One region of the Streptomyces sp. NPDC088387 genome, then DNA from elsewhere that is predicted to be linked to it. Evidence: riboswitches for the same ligand, from Rfam matches in the RefSeq annotation. Region 1 holds a riboswitch; each other region holds the start of a gene.
What was found. A riboswitch is a leader RNA that binds a small molecule or an ion and turns the genes downstream of it on or off. The one in region 1 is predicted to bind cobalamin.

Region 1 (4,997 bases):
GTCGTACGGCGATCCCGGCCACCCGGGCGGCCCGCTCGGGGTCGGCGACATACACCGGCACGTCGTCCGGCCCCTGCTCCTTGAAGGAGAACGGCACGGTGATCAGCCGCCCGTCGAACTCCGGGATGGCGACCTGCATCGCCGCGTCCATCGGCGACAGCGCCGCGTCGGACTTGTCCCAGGCCTCCCGCGACGACGTCAGACACAGCCCCTGGAGCACCGGCACGTCGAGGTCGGCAAGCGCCCCGATGTCCCAGGCCTCCTCGTCACCGCCGGCCGACGCCTGCGAGGCGTGCGTGCCACCGGCGGCGAGCACGGTCGCGACGAGCGTGTCGGCCCGGCCGAGGATCTCGTACAGCTGCGGATCGGCGCCGCGCAGCGAACCGCAGTACACGGGAAGGGCGTTGGCGCCGCGCGCCTCGATCGCGTCGCAGAGCGTGTCGACGAAGGCGGTGTTGCCGCTCGTCTCGTGCGCCCGGTAGAAGAGCACACCGACGGTCGGCCGCCCCTCCTCGTGGGCGCGCTCGCCGTGGACGCCGAACTCGGGCATCTTCCGCGGCTCTTCGAAGCCCTCACCGGTCAGCAGCACGGTGTCGGACAGGAACCGGGCCAGCTCGGTGAGGTTCCCGGGCCCGCCCTCGACCAGATACCGCAGGGCCTCGGCGACCACCCCGGCCGGCACGGACGACTCGGCCATCAACTCGGCGTCGGGCACGGCCTCCCCGCCGAGCAGCACGGTCGGAACCCCGGCCGCCCGCAGCGCGGCCAGTCCGTCCTCCCAGGCCCGCTTCCCGCCCAGCAGCCGTACGACGGCGATGTCCGCCCCGTCGAGCAGCGCGGGCAGCTCCTCGGTCACGTGTACGCGGGTCGGGTTGCCGATCCGGTAGGGGGCGCCGGAGGCACGCGCCGCCAGCAGATCGGTGTCGGCGGTCGACAACAACAACACAGTGCCAGTGGTCATACGGGCGCTCCCGGTGGAATGAAGGGCAGTCCTTGCGGCGCGCCGGACTCGATGAGCCGCCACAGCGCGTCCGTGTCCGCGTGCTGTTCGATGAGATCGCCGAGCCGGTCGAGCTGCTCCTCGCGCAGCGCGGCGAACGTGGTGTCGGGTGCGGGCACAAAACGCCGGCCCGCGGCGGCGGCCACCTCGCGCAGGAACGCCCGCCGGAACCCGTCCGACTCCAGGGAGCCGTGCCAGTGCGTGCCCCAGGTCTGACCGACCCGGCACCCACCCAGGAACGGGGTCCCGCCCACGACATCGGCGACCCCGTGATGGATCTCGTACCCGGCGACCGGCTCCCCGAGGGCCTCGCCGACCGGCCGCGTGAGGGTCTTCTCGCGCGCGAACCGCACCCGCACCGGCAGGATCCCGAGCCCGTCGACATGACCGGCCCGGCTCTCCACGTCGTCCTCGATGTGCTCGCCGAGGAGCTGGAAGCCGCCGCAGATGCCGAGCGTCGGCAGCCCCTCGGCGGCCCGCCGTGCCAGCGCCCGCGCGAGCCCCCGGTTCCGCAGCCACTCCAGGGCCTTCACCGTGCCCCGGGTGCCGGGCACCACGACCAGGTCCGCGTCGGCCAGTTCCTCCGGCCGGTCCACGAACCGCACGACCACACCGGGTTCGGCGGCGAGCGCGTCGACGTCCGTGAAGTTCGACATCAGCGGCACGGCACAGACGGCGACCCGCAGCACGTCCTCGCCGACGGGCGGCGCGACCACGGACTCCCGGACGGTCCCGCGCAGCGAGACGCGGAGCCCGTCCTCCTCGTCGATGCCGAGCCCGTGCCGGAACGGCAGCACGCCGTAAGTGGGCCGCCCGGTGAGCCCCTTGAGCATGTCGAGCCCGGGTTCGAGTAGGGAGACGTCCCCGCGGAACTTGTTCACGAGGAACCCGGCGACCAGCTCCTGGTCCTCCGGCGACAGCAGGGCGACGGTCCCGAAGAAGGACGCGAAGACGCCACCCCGGTCGATGTCACCGACCACCAGCACGGGGAGCCGGGCGTTCCTGGCGATCCCCATGTTCACGATGTCGGTCCGCCGCAGATTGATCTCGGCCGGACTGCCGGCCCCCTCACAGATCACCGCGTCATACGTGCCCCGCAGTTCGGCAAGACAGTCGAGCACGGTCCCGAGCAACTGCTCCTGCCGCCCGCCGTGATAGCCCCGGGCAGTCATCTCCCCCACGGGCTTCCCCATGAGCACAACCTGACTGCTCCGGTCACCGCCGGGCTTCAGCAGCACGGGGTTCATCAACGCGGTCGGCTCCACCCGGCAGGCCTGCGCCTGCATGGCCTGGGCCCGCCCGATCTCGGCACCTTCCCGGGTGACGAAGGAGTTGAGCGACATGTTCTGCGCCTTGAAGGGCGCGACCCGGACCCCCCGCCGAACCAACCACCGACAGATCCCGGCGGTCACCACACTCTTCCCGGCATCAGAGGTGGTCCCGGCAACCAGCAGCCCCGTCACGCGGCACCTCCGGCGGTCTGCTCGCGCTGCGTGCTCGGCACCGGCTGTGGGCAGGCGTTGCGCAGGGCGACGGGGAGGGTGGGCACAGCCCCCAACGCCGGGTGCCGCTGCAACCGGCCCCGCAGCAGCGCAGCCCCCGCACTGACGCCGAGCGCCATCCACTGCACGCGCCGCGACAACCGCACGGCACGTTCCACGTCGGCCATGGCGACCGCCCGCCCGGAACGATTCAGCACAGGCCGCCGCTCAACCCGCCCCGCGTACGACAAGGTCCCGCCGAGCCGTACCCCCAACGCCCCCGCGAACGCCGCCTCGACAACCCCGGCATTGGGACTCGGATGCTCGGCGGCATCGGCACGCCAAGCCCGTACAGCCCCCACCCGATCCGCCCCGGCGACCACAGCGAGCACCCCGGTGAGTCGCGCCCCGGGCCACCCGGCCACATCGTCCAGCCGGGCCGAAGCCCACCCGAACCGCCGGTACTTCACCGACCGGTGCCCCACCATCGCGTCCAGCGTGTTCACGGCCCGGAACCCGAGCAGCCCCGGCACCCCACCCACGGCCCCCCACACCAACGCCCCCACCACCGCGTCGGACGTGTTCTCGGCGACGGACTCGACCACAGCGCGAGCGATCCCGTCGGCGTCGAGCGCCTGCGGATCCCGCCCGCACAGATGCGGCAACCGTGCCCGCGCCCCCTCGACGTCCCCGGCCTCCAGCGCCCGCCCGATCGCCCGGGCCTCCCGCCCGAGGGAAGTCCCGCCCACGACGGCCCAGGTGGCGGCACCGGTCAGCGCGACGGACGCGGCGGGGGAGGACCGTACAACGCGCGCGGCGACGGCACCCAGAGCCACGGCACCGCCCGCGCACACGGCGGTGTGCAGCGCACCCCACCCGCGGTGGTCGCGCCACAGCAGACGTTCCACGGCACCGGCGGCCCGCCCGAAACCGGCGACCGGATGCCCGCGGCGGGGATCGCCGAGGAGCAGGTCACCGAGGAGCCCGGCGGCGGCGCCGTACGCGAAGACGCGATCGGCACCCATCGGCTCAGCCGGCCGTGCGGTCAGGAAGTGTCCTGGTACGGAATCTCGTTCGGCAGCCGAGCATGGCGATATGTCCTCACTCAGGGTGTCCGCGCCCTGATTCGACGAGACCGGCGGTGAGAGTTCCTGGCTCCCGGGGGTTTCTTCCCCGGTGACAGTGGCGGGACCGCGCCGGATTCACACCGGCTTCCTCTTCTGCCGCCGTACATGGCCCCGGCAGTCCACCACGGGGTTGGAAGACCCGTCAACTTGCCGTTGACCTGCGAAGGGAGAGTGTGCTGAGGCCCACACCGCCCCTGTCGGAAACACCGCCGAGGGCGGGTACGGAACCATGTCCCGTACCCGCCCTCGCGGTCTGCCGCTGTGCCGCCGCCGGGCGACGATCGTGCCGCCGGGCGAGATCGTGCCGTCAGGCGACGATCAGATAGATCCCGTACGCCACCGCCGCCGCGCACGCCGCGAAGCACGCGTACGCGCCGGTGACCGCGAGCGCCGCGCCGCCGCCGGCCTGCGCGACCGCGCGCTCGCGGCGCGACAGACCCATCACGCCGAGGGTGAACAGGCCGACGAGGGCCACGGTGACCACGAGGCTGACGCCGAAGACGGAGCCGAGTGCCGCCCAGTCGATCTTCATGCTGGTGTGTCCTTGGGGGAGTGGGGAGGGGTGGGCGGGCTCAGACGCCGGCGCGTGGCGCCGCGGCGTCGGCGGAGGCGGCCGGGACGGCCGGCGCGGGCAGGGTGGCGGCCAGTTCGTCGGCCGGGCCCGCGGGCGGCGGGGTCACGGCGGCGATGGCGGCGGTGACCACGCCCGGCTCCTCGGTGCCGTTGACGTTGGTGTGGTCGACGACCTCGCGGCGGGACAGCTTCCAGATCCAGGCGCTGGAGCCGATCAGGAACGCGGCCACGAACCCGGTGCCCCAGGCCCCGAAGCCGGTCACCCACTCGGCGACCGCGCCGACCAGCGCGGCGGCCGGCAGCGTCAGGCCCCAGGCGATGAACATCCGGGTCGCCGTGGACCAGCGGACCACACCGCCCTTGCGGCCCAGGCCCGCGCCCATCACCGAACCCGAGACGGAGTGGGTGGTGGAGAGGGAGAAACCGAGGTGCGAGGAGGCCAGGATGACCGTCGCGGCGCTGGTCTGGGCGGCGAAGCCCTGCTGCGGCTGGAGATCGGTCAGGCCCTTGCCCATGGTGCGGATGATGCGCCAGCCGCCGAGGTAGGTGCCGAGCGCGATGGCCAGGCCCGCGGAGAGGATCACCCAGGTGGGAGGGTCGGAGTCGGGGGCGAGGCTGCCGCCGGCGACCAGGGCGAGGGTGATGATGCCCATCGTCTTCTGCGCGTCGTTGGTGCCGTGGGCCAGCGAGACGAGGCCCGCGGAGGCGATCTGTCCGGCCCGGTAGCCCTTGGCGGCGGCCTTGCCGTCGGCCTTCTTGCCCAGGGTGTAGGTGAGCCGGGTCGCGAGCATCGCGGCGAGGCCGGCCACGATCGGG
Region 2 (4,997 bases), on a different contig from region 1:
TCCTGGACCGCTCGGTGACGATACGGACGCTGCCGTGCGCGGAGACTCCGACGCCACCGCCCATGACGATGCCGTCCATGACGGCGACGTAGGGCTTGGGGTAGCGGGCGATACGGGCGTTGAGGTGGTACTCGTCGCGCCAGAACGCGGCGGAGGCCGTGCCGCCGCCGGAGCGGGCATCCGCGTGGATGGCACGGATGTCGCCGCCCGCGCACAGGCCCCGGTCCCCCGCGCCACTGATGACGACGGTCCGTACGGCCGGGTCGTGCTCCCAGGCGGTGAGCGCCGCGTCGATACGCCGGACCATGGCGTGGGTGAGGGCGTTGAGGGCCCTCGGCCGGTTGAGGGTGATGTGGGCGGCCCGTCCCTCGGTGTGCAGCAGGACGGATTCCGTGGCGTCGCTCGCGCCGGTTGCCCCGACCTCGTCGGTGCCGGTCATGCGAACGCCTCCGTCATACCGCGGGCCACGATGACACGCATGATCTCGTTGGTTCCTTCCAGGATCCGGTGGACCCGCAGGTCACGGACGATCTTCTCGATACCGTACTCGTGGAGGTAGCCGTAGCCGCCGTGCAGCTGGAGCGCCCGGTCCGCGACGGAGTAGCCCGTGTCGGTGGCGAACCGCTTGGCCATGGCGCACAGGTACGGCGCCCGGGCGTCGCCCCGGTCGAGGGCGGCGGCGGCCTGCTGGACCAGGGCTCGGGCTGCGGCGAGTTCGGTCGCCATGTCGGCGAGCCGGAAGCGCAGCGCGTCGGCGTCCAGGAGGCGGCGGCCGAAGGCCTCCCGGTCGGCGAGGTGGGCGAGGCTGCGGTCGAGGGCGCTGCGGGCGCCGCCGAGTGAGCAGGCGGCGATCCCGAGGCGGCCGCCGTTGAGACCGTTCATGGCGATGCGGAAGCCCTCGCCCTCGCGGCCGAGGAGCCGGTCGCCGGGGATGCGGACCTCGTCGAGGATGACCTGGCGGGTGGGCTGGGCGTTCCAGCCCATCTTGTGTTCGTTGGCGCCGAAGGACAGTCCGGGGTCGTCACCTTCGACGAGGAACGCGGACACCCCGCCGGCCCCGGTACCGCCGGTGCGGGCCATGACGACGTACAGCCGGGCGGCGCCCGCGCCGGAGATGAACTGCTTGACTCCGGTGAGGATCCAGTGGTCGCCGTCGCGGACCGCGCGGGTGGTGAGGGCGGCGGCGTCGGAGCCGCTGCCGGGTTCGGTCAGGCAGTACGCGGCGAGGTCGTCCATCGCGCACAGACGGGGCAGCCGGCGTTCACGCTGGGCGGGGTCGCCGTAGTGGTCGACCATCCAGGCGACCATGTTGTGGATGGAGAGGTAGCCGGCGATGGAGGGGCAGCCGGAGGCGAGGGTCTCGAAGACGAGGACGCCGTCGGTCCGGGTGAGGCCGGAGCCGCCGGACTCCTCGCGGACGTAGACACCGCCGAGGCCGATTCCGGCGGCCTTGCGCAGGACGTCGACCGGGAAGTGCTTGTCGCGGTCCCAGTCGAGGGCGTGCGGGGCGAGGTGGTCCTGGGCGAAGTCGAGGGTCGTCTCGACGAGGGCCTGCTGGTCCTCGGTGAGCAGGGTCATCGCGCTCACCCCATCGTCGGGATCGTGAAGCTCGCGCCTTCCCTGAGGCCGGCGGGCCAGCGCGAGGTGACGGTCTTCGTACGGGTGTAGAAGCGGATGGCGTCCGGGCCGTGCTGGTTGAGGTCGCCGAAGCCGGAGCGCTTCCAGCCGCCGAAGGTGTGGTAGGCGACGGGTACCGGGATGGGCACGTTGACGCCGATCATTCCGGTGTTGACCCGGCGGGTGAAGTCGCGGGCGGTGTCGCCGTCGCGGGTGAAGATCGCCACGCCGTTGCCGTAGGCGTGCTCGCTGGGCAGGCGCAGGGCCTCCTCGTAGTCGGTGGCGCGGACCACGGAGAGGACCGGGCCGAAGATCTCCTCCTGGTAGATGCGCATGGCGGGGGTGACGCGGTCGAAGAGGGAGGCTCCGGCGAAGAAGCCGTTCTCGTGGCCGGGGAGGCTGAAGTCGCGCCCGTCGACGACGAGTTCGGCGCCCTCCTCGACACCGAGGTCGACGTAGGAGCGGACCCGGTCGAGGGCGTCGGGGCCGACCAGCGGGCCGAAGTCCGCCTCGGGGTCGTCGCTGCGGCCGATGCGGAGCCCGGCGATGCGCTCCTTGAGGCGGGCGACCAGTGCGTCGGCGGTCTGTTCGCCGACGGGCACGGCGACCGAGATGGCCATGCAGCGTTCGCCCGCCGAGCCGTAACCGGCGCCGATCAGGGCGTCCACGGCCTGGTCGAGGTCGGCGTCCGGCATCACGATCATGTGGTTCTTGGCGCCGCCGAAGCACTGGGCGCGTTTGCCGTGGGCGGCGGCGGTGGCGTAGATGTGCGCGGCGACGGGGGTCGAGCCGACGAAGCCGAGGGCGGCGACGCGGGGGTCTTCGAGGAGGGTGGTGACGGCTTCGCGGTCGCCGTTGACGACGTTGAGGACACCTGGCGGCAGGCCCGCCTCCAGGAAGAGTTCGGCGAGCCGCAGCGGTACGGAGGGGTCGCGCTCGGAGGGCTTGAGAAGGAAGGCGTTGCCGCAGGCCAGGGCGGGGGCGGCCTTCCAGAGGGGGATCATGGCGGGGAAGTTGAACGGGGTGATGCCCGCGACGACGCCCAGGGGCGCGCGCAGCGAGTGGACGTCGATGCCGGTGCCGGCGTTGTCGGTGAACTCGCCCTTGAGCAGATGCGGGATCCCGGCGGCGAACTCCACCACCTCCAGGCCGCGTTGGAGGTCGCCGTGCGCGTCGGCGACGGTCTTGCCGTGCTCGGCGGAGAGCAGCCGGGCCAGGGAGTCCTTCTCCTGCTCGGCCAGTTGGAGGAAGCGCAGCAGGACTCGGGCCCGGCGCTGCGGATTCCACTCGCCCCACTCGTGCTGGGCCTGCGCGGCGTCGGCGATCGCCGCCTCGGTCTCGGCGCGGCTGGCGAGGGGCACGCAGGCCTGTACCTCGCCGGTGTTGGGGTCGTACACGTCGGCGTAGGACCCCGAGGTTCCCGGGGTGTGCTTGCCGCCGATGAAGTGCGTCAACTCGCGCGCGGAGGCGCGGTCTTGTGCGCGGATCATGTATGGCCTGCTCTCGTCAGGTGATCCGGGACGGCGCGCGGGACCGCCGCGTCCGGACGCGGTGGCGTACGGGTGCGGGGGCGGCGCGAGATCGCGTATGGCGAGGGGACCGTCAGGCTGTGACGGCCGGACGCGGGTGGGGCCGTGGAGCCCGCCCGCCAAGTCCGCCGGGGTCGTGGGTGCACACCGGTGCCATGCGTGTCAGCTCCATCCTCGTGGACAACACGGAACATCCCGCGGCCGGTATCCTGACTCCCGGATCAGCGCGCGCCGTCCGCCTTCCCGACTTCGTGCTCGTCAGTGGCGTCCTGCTCGACGGCGTACTCCCCGGTCACAGTGGCGGGACCGCGCCGGAATCACACCGGCTTCCCTGCACCGCGGGCCTTCTGCCGCGACTATATAGTTGGACGTCCTAGTAAATCCACCCCGGGCGAGCCCGGTGCCGTGTTGTGCCGGGTCAGGGCTTTTCCGGCGCGGCCGTCCGTGGCTCGGCGAACCGCACCGGGGCGCGGAAGCGGGCGCGGCGCGCGGCCCGTCGGAAGGTGGTCAGCACCGCGGGACCGGCGAGCAGTACACAGACGAAGTTGGTGACCGCCCGGCCGGTGTCCCAGCCGAGGGACGTGGCGATGTCGAAGGCGATGTAGCGCTGCCACTGCTCGGTGAACGGCAGTCCCGGCAGATAGGCGATGGAGCTGTTCGGGTCCAGGGAGAACGGCCAGAAGGACAGGTTGAGCAGAAAGCCGAACAGATACCCGGAGAGGGATCCGTACACCGCCAGCATCAGCACCTCACGGCGGCCGGTGGCCCGGGGCAGGAAGCCGGCGAGCATCCCGACGAAGGCACAGCCGAACATCTGGTACGGCATCCAGGGCCCGACTCCGCCCGTGATGAGCGCGGAGGCGAACAGCGAGGTGCAGCCGAGCACGAACCCGAAGCCTGGGCCGTAGACCCGGCCGGCGAGGACGAGGACGAAGAACACGGTCTCGATGCCGGCGGTTCCGGCACCCAGGGGGCGCAGGGCCGCGTTGACGGCGGAGAGCACACCGAGCATCGCGAGCGCCTTGGAGTCGATGCCGCCCTCGGCGATCTCCGAGAGCACCACGCACAGCACCAGGAGCAGGAGAACCCCGAAGATCAGCGGGGGCGCGTAGTTGGAGCCGAGCTTCCCCGGGGCCACGACGAAGGGCCAGAAGAAGGCCACAAGCCCGAGGAATGCGGCCAGGGTCATGACGATCCCCACGCGCGGGCCGAGCCGGATCGCCGCCGCTTCACGTCTGGTCACGGTCACCCTCCTTCCGGTCCTCGGCCGCGAGTGCCGTTTCGACCTGGCCGACCGTCAGGTAGGGCAGCGGGGCCAGGATCTTCGCGGTCTGCGGGGCGAAGACCGGTGAGGAGACGATGACCTCCGTGGTCGGGCCGTCGGCGACGATGTCGCCCTCGGCCATCACCACGACCCGGTCGGCCGCGCGGGCGGCGAACTCGACGTCGTGGGTGGAGATGACGACCGCCCGGCCCTCGGCCGCCAACGCGTCCACCACACCGATGAGTTCGGTCTTCGCGCGGTAGTCCAGTCCGCGGGTCGGTTCGTCGAGCAGCACGATCCGGGGCGCGGCGGAGACCTGGATGGCGAGGACCAGGGCGAGTTTCTGCCCCTCGGAGAGGTCGCGCGGGTGGGTGGCGTCGTCGATGCCGGGCGCGAGCCGGTCAAGGACGTCCCGTGCGGTCACGGCGGACCCCGACTCGGTGTCCGCCTGGTCGAGTTCCGCCTTGACGCTCTCCAGGTAGAGCAGGTCCGCGGGGGTCTGGGGAACCAGTCCGACGAGCCGGCGGGCCTGTGCGGCGGGCACGGCGTGCGGATCGGTGCCCCCTCCGGAACCGGTCGCCTTCGCA
Region 3 (4,997 bases), on a different contig from region 1:
GGGGCGCGGCGGGTTGAAAATGCTATAGGAAATGAAGCCGGGGAGGGTGCCTACGCACCCTCCCCGGTGATCACCCGGCCTCCGGCGTCAGGAGGACAGCTCCGCACGGACCGCACGGGCCGCGCCCACCAGGTGCTCCAGGGAGGAGCGGGTCTCGGTCCAGCCGCGGGTCTTCAGACCGCAGTCGGGGTTGACCCAGAGCCGCTCCGCGGGGATCGCCTTGAGACCCTCGCGCAGCAGCGCCGCCGCCTCGTCGACGCCCGGCACCCGCGGCGAGTGGATGTCGTACACCCCCGGCCCCGCCTCCCGCGGATAACCGTGCGCTGCCAGCTCACGCGCGACCTGCATGTGCGAACGCGCCGCCTCCAGGCTGATCACGTCCGCGTCGAGGTCGTCGATCGCCTGCACGATGTCACCGAACTCGGCGTAGCACATGTGCGTGTGGATCTGCGTGGCCGGACGGACCCCGCCGGTGCTGAGCCGGAAGGCCTCCGTGGCCCACGCCAGATAGGCGGCGCGGTCCGCGGCCCGCAGCGGCAGCGTCTCCCGCAGCGCGGGCTCGTCGACCTGGATGACCGAGGTCCCGGCCGCCTCCAGGTCGGCCACCTCGTCGCGCAGCGCCAGCGCCACCTGCCGGGCGGTGTCCCCGAGCGGCTGGTCGTCACGGACGAACGACCAGGCCAGCATGGTGACCGGCCCGGTGAGCATGCCCTTGACCGGCCGGTCGGTCAGCGACTGGGCATACGTCGTCCAGCGCACGGTCATCGGCCGCGGACGGGAGATGTCGCCGGCCAGGATCGGCGGACGCACGTACCGGGTGCCGTACGACTGGACCCAGCCGTGCTGCGTGGCGAGGTAGCCGGTGAGCTGCTCGGCGAAGTACTGCACCATGTCGTTGCGCTCGGGCTCGCCGTGCACCAGGACGTCGAGGCCGGTCTTCTCCTGGAAGGCGACGACCTCCTGGATCTCGGCCCGGATCCGCTCCTCGTAGCCGGCCGTGTCGATCCGGCCCGCGCGCAGGTCGGCGCGGGCGGCCCGCAGATCGCCGGTCTGCGGGAACGAACCGATGGTCGTGGTCGGCAGCAGCGGCAGCCCGAGGTGCGCGCGCTGGGCGCCGGTGCGCTCCGGATACGTCTGGGAGCGGCGGCCGTCCGCCTCCGTCACCGCGGCGGTGCGGGCCCGCACGGCCGGGTCCCGGGTGATCGGCGAACCGGCGCGGGAGGCCAGGTCGGCCCGGTTGGCGGCGAGCCCGGCCGCGATGGCGTCGGTGCCCTGAGCGAGCCCCCTGGCCAGGGTGACGAGCTCGGCCGTCTTCTGCCGGGCGAACGCGAGCCAGCGCCTGACCTGCGGCTCGATGTCCCGCTCGGCGGACGCGTCGAGCGGCACGTGCAGCAGCGAGCAGGAGGCGGCGACGTCCACCCGGTCGGCCAGACCCAGCAGGGTGCCGAGTGTGGACAGCGACTTCTCCAGGTCGTTGACCCAGATGTTGCGGCCGTTGACGACCCCGGCGACCAGCCGCTTGCCCGGCAGCCCGCCGACCGCGGCGAGGGCGTCGAGGTTGGCGGCGGCGGCCTCCGTGAAGTCGAGCGCGAGCCCTTCGACGGGCGCCTTCGCCAGCACCGGCAGGGCGTCGCCGAGCCGGTCGAAGTACGAGGCGACCAGCAGCTTCGGCCGGTCGGTGAGGGCGCCGAGATCGCGGTAGGCGCGCCCCGCGGCGTTCAGGTCGGCCGGGGTGCGGTCCTGCACGAGGGCCGGCTCGTCGAGCTGCACCCACTCGGCGCCCGCCGCCCGCAGATCGGCGAGGACCTCGCCGTACACGGGAAGCAGCCGGTCGAGCAGGGTCAGCGGGTCGAAGTCGGCGGCGACACCCGGCGCCGGCTTCGCGAGCAGCAGATAGGTGACCGGGCCGACGAGGACGGGCCGGGCGTCGAGGCCGAGCGCGAGGGCTTCCTTCAACTCGGCGACCTGCTTGGCGGAGTCGGCCGAGAAGACGGTGTCCGGGCCCAACTCGGGGACCAGGTAGTGGTAGTTCGTGTCGAACCACTTCGTCATCTCCAGCGGCGCCACGTCCTGGGTGCCGCGCGCCATCGCGAAGTAGCCGTCCAGCGCGTCCGCGTCGACGGCGGTGCGGTGCCGTGCGGGGATCGCGCCGACCATGACGGTGGTGTCGAGCACGTGGTCGTAGAACGAGAAGTCACCGGTGGGCACCTCGTGGATGCCGGCCTCGGTGAGTTGGCGCCAGTTGCTCCGGCGGAGTCCGGCCGCGGTGTCCCGGAGGGCGTCCGCGGTGACGCGGCCCTTCCAGTACCCCTCGATCGCCTTCTTCAGTTCCCGGTTCTGGCCCTGACGGGGGTAGCCGTACACGGTGGCCCGTGCTGCCGCGGCTGCGGGCTTGGTCACGGAGATCTCCTTCGCGAGATGAATCCCTGAGATCCCGGCGACGGGACGAGGGCGCGAAGGGGAGACGAACCAGTCGGAACCGAACGTGCGCGGCATGGCACGGTCGTCCGTCCGGTGTGTACGCCGACCCGCCCACGAGGTCACCGAGATGTCCGCGTACGGGGTACCGGACGCGGGCAGTTGGCAGGTCTTCGGACTCGCGGGCACGCCCCCCTTCCATCAGGAGGACACCTACTGGCCGTCGCTTCCCAGGCCCCTGTGTGGAGCCCAGTGCGTATGACGGCGGTCGTTCCCGCTCACCGCTGCGGGGCAGTCCCGGATTCCCACCGGGTTCCCTCTTGCGACGCATCCCGTCTGGCGGACGGGGCGAACCAGCTGCGTCGGCCAGCCTACGGGCTGACGTCGCACAGGCAAGCGCGATGTCCGGCATCCGGATGGTGAGCTGGGCCACCAGGCGTGGTACCGGTCCCCTTCCCGGCTGCCGGGAGCGGTGGCCCACGGGCTGTGGCGGGGCGACCGCGGCGCCCGGATCATGGCGATCCTGTGCTCGTTCGGACCGTTGCTCACCACCGAGGGCCGGACCATCGCGGGCCCCCTCGTGATGGTTCTTCTGCTCACGGCGCCCAGGTCGTCCCGGGCCTGGTTCAGCCCGGAACCGCCGGACGCGAACCGGTTCGTCGACGAGTACGGTGACGACGAGGACGACGGGTTGGCGGCGGGCCGGGGCTGAGCGCGGGGCCGGGTGGGCACGGGGCCGGGTGGGTGCGGGCGGGTCACACGGTGATCTTGACGGCTTCGAGCCGGCGTTCGTTCTCCATGGCGCCGCCGAAGACGAAGTTCGGTCGCGGGTCGGCGCAGCCCTGGCTGCCCCAGTCGAAGCCGCTGACCTTGGCGCTGGGGCAGACCCGGCCGCTTCCGACGTTGATGGCGAAGCCCGTCATGTACTTGGCGGACGTCTTGCCGATGTAGATGTTCTTGCCGTCGCCCGTGATCGCGCTCCAGCTCGGCTGCCACCTGCCCTCGCCGTTGGTCGAACCGGAGTTGTACAGGACGGCGTTGGCGGCGGAGCCGTTGACGCCGTGCACCGCGATGTTGAGGGCCTTGATCGGCTTGTTCTGGCCCGTCGTACCGGCCAGCGTGCCGTCGCACACGGGCTTCTGCCAGCCCGTCCCGGACACGTACGCCCGGTAGCAGATGTGCCGCCCGGCGGGGTCCTGCCGCGCGAGCCGCCGGACGGCGGTGGCGGCGGTGTCGACCGCGGGGTCCGCGGTCACCGTGGTGGTGCTGCGCGGAGCCGTCTCGGTGACCGTGGGCCCGCCGGCCGCGGGCAGCGCGGGCTCGGAACTCCCGGCGGTCTTCTTCGGCTTCGGGCTCTTCGACGGCGAGGGCGACGCGCTCGGCGACGACGGCGCGCTGACCGACACCGAGTACGTCGGCGTGGCCTCCGGCGAGGGGCTGCCGCTCGTCGGGGCGCCGGCCCGGGCCGACTGCTGCTGGGTGTCGTCGCCCGATCCGCCGCTGCCGAGGACCACCAGAGACACGATGACGATGCCCGCGACGGCGAGTGCGGCCGGCGCGACGATCAGCGGGCGCTGGAGCAGCCCCGACGGGGTGTACTCGTCGTCCGACTGCCGGCCGCCGTTCCCACGGTCGAGCCGTCTGACCAGCGGGGGGAAGGCGGTGCGGGTGGGGGTGGGGGGTGGTGACAGGGCCGGTTCGTAGGCGTCGTCGGCGTCGTGGTCGTCGTGTTCCGGCTCGTGGTCCGGGTCCGGGTCCGGGTCCGGTGCGAGGTCGGAGGCGGGCGGGGGCGGGGGCGGGGGCTCGGGAAGTGTGTACGACTCCTCGTCGAAGGTGTCGAAGGTGTCGAAGGTGTCGACTGTGTCGAGGGCGTCGTCGGCCGGAAGGGGTTTGGCGGCGGGGAGTTCGTCGTCCTCGTCCCACTCTTCGAGGACAAGGGGGTCGGCTTCGGGGCCCGTGTCGGCGTCGTCGGGATCAGGCGCGTCCTTGCCCTCGCCCTCGTCCTCGCCGTCCGCCTCGGCCACCTCGACGGCGTCGAAGTCCGCCTCGTCCGTGTCCCGTTGCTCCAGCAGCCTGCTGGAGCCGTCGGGAGCGACCTCGACATGGGCCACGTATCCGGCCGCGGGGTCCGAGACGGTCGCGGTCACCGGGGTGTCCAGCGCACGTGCGCGCGCCTGCAACGCGTCCAGGATCGCGGCGTCGCCCGTCTCCCCCTCCGGCACCCGTACCGGCACACCGTCGATGGCGGCCGTGCCGTCGCCGGAGACGACCACCGCGAAGTGGTCGTCCGCCGTGATCGGCTCGTCGCTCTCTTCACCCCGGCCCATGCGCATTCCCTTCCGATGCCGCGGAGATCTCCGACGTCCTCCGCGCTACCGCAACGGCCCGCGCACACCGAACGGTTCAACGCGTACGACAGGAAGTACCGGCGGAGCCACGCCGACCACGGTGGTACCCCTCCGCTGATGTGTTCGGATCTCGATAGAGTCCACCGGGTGAACGCTCCCGAAGAGTTGGTGAGTTTCGCCCTGCTGGGTCCGGTCAAGGCCTGGCGCGGCGGACGGGAACTGGACCTCGGT

Region 2: another riboswitch for cobalamin. It lies ahead of ACIQAC_RS32840 (CoA-acylating methylmalonate-semialdehyde dehydrogenase); the one in region 1 lies ahead of ACIQAC_RS39050 (cobalamin biosynthesis protein).
Region 3: another riboswitch for cobalamin. It lies ahead of metE (5-methyltetrahydropteroyltriglutamate--homocysteine S-methyltransferase); the one in region 1 lies ahead of ACIQAC_RS39050 (cobalamin biosynthesis protein).

What each region holds. Positions count from the first base shown of each region.
Region 1 covers NZ_JBIVNC010000024.1:59,539-64,535, reverse strand. Annotated here, with positions in the region: gene cobN (cobaltochelatase subunit CobN) at 1-961, opposite strand, end outside; gene ACIQAC_RS39055 (cobyric acid synthase) at 958-2,463, opposite strand; gene ACIQAC_RS39050 (cobalamin biosynthesis protein) at 2,460-3,506, opposite strand; cobalamin riboswitch at 3,606-3,748, opposite strand; gene ACIQAC_RS39045 (hypothetical protein) at 3,916-4,140, opposite strand; gene ACIQAC_RS39040 (anion permease) at 4,181-4,997, opposite strand, start outside.
Region 2 covers NZ_JBIVNC010000015.1:229,107-234,103, reverse strand. Annotated here, with positions in the region: gene ACIQAC_RS32850 (enoyl-CoA hydratase/isomerase family protein) at 1-439, opposite strand, end outside; gene ACIQAC_RS32845 (acyl-CoA dehydrogenase family protein) at 436-1,578, opposite strand; gene ACIQAC_RS32840 (CoA-acylating methylmalonate-semialdehyde dehydrogenase) at 1,584-3,107, opposite strand; cobalamin riboswitch at 3,328-3,516, opposite strand; gene ACIQAC_RS32835 (ECF transporter S component) at 3,565-4,335, opposite strand; gene ACIQAC_RS32830 (ABC transporter ATP-binding protein) at 4,376-4,997, opposite strand, start outside.
Region 3 covers NZ_JBIVNC010000005.1:112,998-117,994, reverse strand. Annotated here, with positions in the region: gene metE (5-methyltetrahydropteroyltriglutamate--homocysteine S-methyltransferase) at 88-2,400, opposite strand; cobalamin riboswitch at 2,565-2,791, opposite strand; gene ACIQAC_RS15285 (hypothetical protein) at 2,891-3,130, shown strand; gene ACIQAC_RS15280 (hypothetical protein) at 3,174-4,745, opposite strand; gene ACIQAC_RS15275 (AfsR/SARP family transcriptional regulator) at 4,914-4,997, shown strand, end outside.